Regions from separate parts of the Senegalia sp. (in: firmicutes) genome, predicted to be linked through region 1. Evidence: predicted binding sites of a transcription regulator. Region 1 holds the regulator's gene; the other holds the start of a gene.
The links. Region 1 encodes NrdR, which represses ribonucleotide reductase genes. Its sites were predicted from a motif close to CACNANATNTNGTG; they were not measured.

Region 1 (4,205 bases):
TGTTCAAGGTTCTTTAGAGCTTATGTATAATTTATCCAATCATTTAGCTGAAATATCAGGAATGGATACAGTTACCTTACAGCCTGCAGCTGGTGCCCATGGAGAACTAACAGGTATTATGCTAATAAAGGCATATCATAAAGAAAAAAACAACACTCATAAAACAAAAATTATTGTTCCTGATTCTGCTCATGGAACAAATCCTGCTACTGCTGCAATGGCAGGTTATGACATTGTAGAAGTAAAATCTTCAGATCAGGGTCTAGTAGATTTAGAAAGTTTAAAAGGATTATTAGATGATAAAGTAGCGGGACTTATGCTTACAAATCCTAACACTTTAGGATTATTTGAAAAAGATATGAAAGAAATAGCAGAATTAGTTCATGAAGTAGGTGGACTTTTATATTATGATGGAGCAAATATGAATGCTATTATGGGAAGAGTAAGACCTGGAGATATGGGATTTGATGTAATGCATTTTAACCTTCACAAAACATTCTCAACACCACACGGTGGTGGTGGACCTGGTAGTGGAGCTGTTGGAATTAAAGATCATTTAGCTAAGTTTTTACCAGTACCTGTAGTTGAAAAGAAAGATGATAAATTTATTTTAAACTATGATAGAAAAGATTCTATAGGCAAAATAAAAGGATTCTATGGTAATTATGGTGTCAACTTAAGAGCATATACTTATATATTAGCTCTTGGAGGTAATGGTTTAAAGAGAGTAAGTGAAACCGCAGTATTAAATGCAAATTATATGATGAATAAATTAAAAGAATATTATGATTTACCAATAAAAACGGTATGTAAGCATGAATTTGTATTAGCTGGATTAAAAGAAGATAGCTTAGAGGTTAATACAATGGATGTAGCTAAAAGATTAATGGATTATGGATATCATCCGCCAACTGTTTACTTCCCATTGATAGTTAAAGAAGCTTTAATGATAGAACCTACAGAAACAGAAAGCAAAGAAACGCTAGATAACTTTATAGATGCTATGAATAAAATAGCTAAAGAAGCACAAGAAAATCCTCAACTTTTAAAAGAAGCTCCTCATAGTGCTCCAGTTAGAAGAGTGGATGAAGTTAGGGCAGCAAGAAACTTAAAATTAAAATGGAACTAGATTAGGTGGTGTTAACTTGCAAACTATAAATGGAAAAGAAGTTTCAAAAAAAATAAGAGAAGAATTACAAAATGAAATAGATGAGTTAAAAGAAAAAGGAATTACTCCAGGACTAAGTGTTATAATAGTTGGAGATAATCCAGCATCTAAAACTTATGTAAAGAGTAAGGATAAAGCATGTAAACAACTTGGAATGAAATCAGAAGTTCATTCCTTAGATGGAGATGTTTCAGAAGAAGAATTACTTAATTTAATTGATAAATTAAACAATGATGAAACTATTCATGGTATACTTGTTCAATTACCTCTACCAAATCATATAGATGAAAAAAAGGTGATTGAAAAGATTTCTCCAAATAAAGATGTAGATGGCTTTCATCCAATAAATGCAGGTAAACTATTAGTAGGAGAAGATACATTTATACCTTGTACTCCTCATGGAATTATCAAGCTTATGGAAAGTGAAAACATTGATATAGAAGGAAAAAGAGCAGTTATACTTGGTAGAAGTAATATTGTAGGAAAACCAATTTCATTATTACTATTAGAAAAAAATGCAACTGTTACAATATGTCATTCTAAGACAGAAAATTTAAAAGAAATCACTAAAGAAGCAGATATTCTTATTGCAGCTATAGGAAAGGCGAATTTTGTGAAATCTGATATGGTAAAAGATGGAGCTATAGTTATAGATGTAGGTATAAATAGAGTTGATGGAAAATTAGTTGGAGATGTAGATTTTGATAGTGTCAATAAACTAAATGGATTTATTACTCCAGTACCAGGTGGAGTTGGACCTATGACAATAACCATGCTAATTTATAACACAGTAATAGCTGCTAGAAGATTAGAAAGAGGAAAATAAATGAGTTTTCCATATGGAAAAGAGCCAGAGGTGGCTTTAAAGGATGTAATAAAAGAATCAATAGAACAAAGAAAAATAGAGGCATGTGATACTTGAGATATGGCAAGTGTACTTGCAAGCGCCTGGGGCGTTAAAGAAGATGTAGAACTTGAAAAATCTGAAGAAGTAAGAAAAATTTTCAAAGCTTTAGAAGGAAGCACTATAGAACTCAAAACCGGAGAAAATGTTGAAATTCTAAAAGGTGATGTAAAAGAAAGAAAAGGAAAGGCTACACTTATATTCAGATATAAATTAAATAATTAATATAAAAATCTCAGGAATTTCCTGAGATTTTTATATGTTATTCGACAAAACCATAGATATAAATTATAATATATTTAAAAGTGAAAGTTTGGAGATGATTATATGATATGTCCTTATTGTGAATATTACGAAACTAAGGTTGTAGATTCTAGACCTACAGAAGAAGGTCATGCTATAAGAAGACGTAGGGAATGTTCTAAATGTAATAAAAGGTTTACTACATATGAAAAAATTGAAGAAATACCAATTGTAGTAATAAAAAAAGATGGAACAAGACAACCTTATAATAGAAATAAGGTTTTAAATGGTATTATAAGAGCATGTGAAAAAAGACCAGTTTCAGTTGAAGAGATGGAAAAGATAGTTAATGATATAGAAAAAAATATTAGCAATTCTATGGAGAAAGAAATATCAACTAGAAAAATTGGAGAAATGATTATGGAAAAATTAAAAGATAAAGATGAAGTAGCATATGTAAGATTTGCATCAGTATATAGACAATTTAAAGATATAAATACCTTTATGGATGAATTAAAAAAACTACTTGATGAAAAATAAATTTAACAACTTCCTAATTAACATTTACTTAACATTGTCTTAACTCTAAGACAACATATAAGGAAGTAAATGTTGTTATAATTCTATGTGTAAGATAGAAAATAAATTTTAGGAGGAGTTATTAAATGAAAAAAACAATTAATTTCAAAGTAATAATTTTAGCACTATTACTATTAGTATCAGTATCAGTATTTGCTGCTTGTGGAGATGATAAATCTGAAACATCAGAAAATGATAAATCAAATCAAGGGTTAAATGGGGATATAGAAATAGATGGTTCATCTACTGTTTATCCTATAACTGCAGCTATTTCAGAAGAGTTTCAAATAGAAAATCCTGATGTAAAAGTAACTGTAGTAGTATCAGGTACTGGTGGAGGAATGAAAAGATTTACCGTAGGAGAGACAAGTATAAGTGATGCTTCAAGACCTATTAAAGATGAAGAAGCTGATAAAGCAAAAGAAAATGATGTTGAATTTGAAGAATTAAAAGTTGCTCTTGATGGCATATCTGTAGTAGTAAATTCAAATAATGATTGGGTAGAAGATATTACTATAAAAGATTTAAATAAAATATGGGCTCCAGATAGTAAAGTTAAAATGTGGAGCGATGTAAATTCTGAATGGCCAGAAGAAGAAATTAAATTGTATGGTCCAGGAACTGATTCAGGTACATTTGATTACTTTACAGAAGCAGTTAATGGAGAAGGCGGCGCAATAAGAACTGATTTCACTGCAAGTGAAGATGACAATGTATTAGTACAAGGCATATCAGGTGACGAATATGCATTGGGATATTTTGGATATGCTTATTATGAAGAAAATAAGGATAAATTAAAAGCTTTAAAAATTAATGGTGTAGAACCAACTCCTGAAACAATAGAAGGAGGAGAGTATACTCCCTTATCCAGACCGTTATTTATATATGTAAATAAAGATCATTATACTAATAAAAAACAAATAAACTCTTTTGTGGATTATTATATAGAAAACGCTCCTGAAATAGTACCTAGCACGGGTTATGTAGGTCTATCAGAAGAAAATTATGAAAAAGAATTAAATAAATTAAAGTAATAATAAATTAAAAAACAATCATATTGCTTAGCAATATGATTGTTTTTTAATTTATTATTTTACATAGATTTAACATTCAATTAACCTTAGCAAAACAATAAATGAATTTTAATATACTATAATAAATTTAAAGTAGTTACTTGAAATGAGGAGGGTTAATTTGATAAATTCAAATGATAAATATTTTTTCTTTAAAAAGAAAAATAAAACAAAGAAAAAAAGAAAAATAAAAGAAAAAATTATTTCAAAAATACTATTAGCTTTAGCTTCAATATCT
Region 2 (4,205 bases), on a different contig from region 1:
TTCAACCGTTTCACTTCTAAACCTTCATAAATTGAGTTTGGTGTTTTCTTTTTATAATGAAGAACTCCACCATCTATATAGATTCTTGAAAAAGCTATCCCAAACTTTTTTTCGCATTGTTTATATGTCAATATATCTTTCTCAGTAGGTGAATATATAACTTCATACATTTTTGAATTTGGATGCTTAAATCCTTTTTTACCAAACATACCATTTCTTTCACCTTTAATGAGAGTACCATTTCCATACATAGGATTATCCTTTCCAAATCTAGCACCTTTACCTTTTCTATTCTCAGAAATTTTTTCTTTAGTTTCTTCTGTGTGTTTCTTGCCATAGAAAGGATTATTTTCCCCAGAAAAATCTATATTTTGGGTTCTCATGCCATTTTCATCTCCATAATGAGGTTTTTTTGCTGTGGGATTTAAAGAACCTTCAGCAAACCCTATTCCTCCCGTAGTAAAATTGCATCTTGCTTGCCCTACAGCTTTCAACTCAGCTATTCTTTTTATTTCTTCCTTACAGGCTTTTTCATTAGTTAAGCTCTGCTTGTGAAGACGAACAGCACAATTATATTTATTATAAATATTCATGAAGTATTTGCTACGATTGTGTAATTCTAATTTTCTTCTTCCTGTACCTTTTCCAACATAAAAAATCTCAAATGAATCTATTATGAACCATTCATATACATAGAAATTCTTTTTCGGCACATTTTCACCTCCAATTATTAAGTAGAGATGAAGTAATTTATAGGCTTGGATCATGATTGTCCTATTTAAAGGAGTTCCCATGAGTTAAAAGAGTTTTTTTAGTTGGAAGCATATGATAGTTTACCACCAACAACTACATTTTCACCAATTATATTTGCCACATCTAGGCAATCAATTGGTCTAAGTTTTATCTTTTTCTCTCCAAATATAATTCCAAGTTTCATTATAACTTTATTTATTTTAGAGAACATATTCTTAAGACTTTGATGACCACTAGCTGTACCACCAAATGTTTTAAGTTTTTCTCCTTGAGGACGTACATTATCATAATTTACTACTATTGTAGTTATATTTCTATATTCATTACTTGAAATAAGTTTAAAATAGTAATCTAATGATTGCACCCAACCTTCCTTACTATCACCTACTGTGATTTTAGCAGTATCATTATGAAGGAATTCTATACTTGTACTATCTTCTCTTTCATGCTTTTCTATAGGAGTATAATCTTCATTTATAAGTTCATAGTTTGATCTCACTTTTGGTAAAAGTTTTACATCATCTTTTAATACCCTTACACCAACACCAGAACCCACCATTAATAAGTAAAATAAATCTCTAAATGATTCAAAATCCTCAATTACTTGGAAGGAGCAATTATAATTAGCCATTGGATAATGTTTTGCAACTGGAGTATTACCTACCCAAAATGTTCTTCCAGATAAAAATTGTCTTAAATTATATATATTATCATATAATTTTTCTGCTTCTTCTCTAGTTGTAGGTACCAAACTACAATTGTACTCCACAGCACGTCTTACGGTTTCCCACCAATATTCACGTCTTCCTTCTTCTGGTATCCATCTAGAATAAGTTCTATAATATATAAATTCTCCTAACTGTTTCATGGGAGAAGTTCTATGCTTATATTCACTTATGAATTGATCAGATAAAAGTCTAGATTCCTTTTTCTTAGAGCCTCTACTTTTACCTTTTTCAAAACGATAGATTATGTATCTTTTGGCAACATCTTTTCTTGGACTATCCATAAGTTCATTTTCTACCATATCTTGAATATCTTCTACAAATACATTCATATCTTTTCTAATTATTAATTCTTCTATTTTGTCAGTAATTTCTTTACTTAAATTTTGATCCACACCTTTTTTTGTTTCAGCCATAGCATTTTCTATAGCTCTTTTAATCTTATGTGCATTAAAAGGAACTAAAGACTTATCTCTTTTCATTACATTGATCATGACAAAACCTCCTAAATTTTTCTCTAATATATAATACCCATTATATATTAGCAAAAACAAAATATACACAACATTTTGTGTATATTTTGTTTAGTAACTCTATATATGGTATTCTATCATTTTTCAATAACAATAGCAATACCTTTTATTTTATATTCTAGGCAATTAATAATAAGATTAATTAATCTAATATTTTACCAAAAAATAGTCCATCATAATATTTGTCATCTATAACATAATAATCCCTAAAGTGACCTTCTAATTTAAAACCATTTTTCTCTAATATTTTACTCGATCCAATATTAGTATCTGTTACATAGGCATGGAGTTTATGAAGTTTAAGTTCTTTTAATGCATAGTCATTTATAAGACTAATCATTTCACTACCATATCCCTTATTCCAATGCTTTGCATTTAAAACATAACCAACTTCTGCATTATTTGTTTCTAAATTAAAGTCAAAAACCATACATGTACCTATAATTTTCTCACTATTTTTAAGAACAATAGATGCATAAACACCAAAACCTGATTCTTCTTTTTTTAATATATCTCTAATAATCTCTCTAGTATCATCTACATTTTTAGCTAATTTCCATCCAATAAATTTTGATACATTTTCATCAGATGCATATTCATGTATTTCTAGAGCATCATCAATATTTATAGGTTTAAAATATATAGATTCTCCAACTAAAGTATTAAACATTTTTTTATTCATAACAAACTCCTTTTAGCTTATTCCTTTTCAAGAGCGCCTTCTGTATATCTATTTGCAGCATTCCACAATATCCATTCTTCAAGTCCTGCATCATAAGTTGCCTTTATTTGTGCCCTTACTTGTTCTGGACCATAAGTTATATAATTTGCTCCATATGAATTTCTAAGCCAAGGAGCAGAAAAATCTTGAAGCCAAGGTCTTATGATAGCTCTCTCATCTTCAGGTATAGAGTCTAATCTTTTTACTGCATCTTCCATAGCCCTATTAACTATTTCATAAGGTTTTGTATCAGGATATGCTACACCATAAAAGCCTAACCCATAATGAGAAGGATAAACCATCGGACTTAAAATATCAGTATTTGCACCTAACAATTCTAATTGCTGTCCTATGGTAGAATCACCTTCTACAGAAATTATATCCCCAAATACATCTGCAGATACCTTTACTCCTTTATCGTGTAATCTTTCTCTTGCATATGCTAAAAATTCCTTTATAGCATCAGCTTTAGTTTTATCTTCTCCAGCTTGTCCATAGTTTATATCACCTCTATTCCCATCAGTTGGAAATCTTACATAATCAAATTGTATTTCTTTAAATCCTAAAAGTGCAGCTTCTTCTGCTAATTGAATAGGATACTCCCATGACTCTTCATTGTATGGATTTAACCAAGTATTTCCCTTATTATCTCTCCATACTCCACCACCATTGCTTTTTATAGCAAGATCAGTTCTAGCAGAACCTAATACCCTATCTTTAAATGTAACTATTCTAGCTATTGGATAGATATCATTATCAATTAATTTTTTCATTCTTTCAGCAAAAAAATCTCTATCATTCATTATTACAACATCATTTGTATTAGCTTCTATTGCAAGTGGTACATCAGATTTATATGATAACATTCCTCCATCATCTTTAACATCAATAACCATTGAATTTACTTCTGTTCTATTAGCTAAATCTAACAATTCATCAAATTTAGTTGGATGTGCATAGGAATGACCAGTTACAAATATTCCTTTAACTTTTTCTTCTTGTTTATATAAACCCCAATTTGTAGAAGGTTGTGAAATATAACCATCTTCATTTACATTATATTTATTTTCATCCGCTAAAGCTCTATCTGGCATAAATGAAAAGGTTAATGTGGATATAGATAATCCTAAAATCAAACCATTTATCATTATTTTTTTTCTTATATTTTTCATTTTATTCTCCCTTTAAATTAATTATATTTATTATATCTTTTATTGTATCTGTTATATATTCACCTTTTCTATATTTCTTTTTTGCTACAATTATTTCAGGTTGTGTTCCTGTTTTTTCTACTTCTTTTATAGTTATTGGTCTTTCAATAAATCTACCCAATTTATTGAATTTTTCATCATAAATTATAAAAGTAGGTATTTTTTCAAATTCATTTTCATAACCATCTCTTTTAATAGTCGATATATTTATATTATCATTTAAATCCTTCATTTTCTTTAAAGCTGGTAAATTTATTACACA

Region 2: a site for NrdR is predicted at 2,039-2,052, ahead of ACTHUW_RS10080 (ATP cone domain-containing protein). Genes of this name have one in related genera too.

Annotation. Positions count from the first base shown of each region.
Region 1 covers NZ_JBQCYD010000006.1:61,829-66,033, reverse strand. Annotated here, with positions in the region: gene gcvPB (aminomethyl-transferring glycine dehydrogenase subunit GcvPB) at 1-1,129, shown strand, start outside; gene folD (bifunctional methylenetetrahydrofolate dehydrogenase/methenyltetrahydrofolate cyclohydrolase FolD) at 1,146-1,994, shown strand; gene ACTHUW_RS02875 (hypothetical protein) at 2,094-2,297, shown strand; gene nrdR (transcriptional regulator NrdR) at 2,400-2,855, shown strand; gene ACTHUW_RS02865 (PstS family phosphate ABC transporter substrate-binding protein) at 2,981-3,928, shown strand; gene pstC (phosphate ABC transporter permease subunit PstC) at 4,089-4,205, shown strand, end outside.
Region 2 covers NZ_JBQCYD010000041.1:496-4,700, reverse strand. Annotated here, with positions in the region: gene ACTHUW_RS10085 (NUMOD3 domain-containing DNA-binding protein) at 1-713, opposite strand, end outside; gene ACTHUW_RS10080 (ATP cone domain-containing protein) at 812-1,972, opposite strand; gene ACTHUW_RS10075 (GNAT family N-acetyltransferase) at 2,154-2,693, opposite strand; gene ACTHUW_RS10070 (putative glycoside hydrolase) at 2,711-3,904, opposite strand; gene ACTHUW_RS10065 (thioredoxin family protein) at 3,906-4,205, opposite strand, start outside.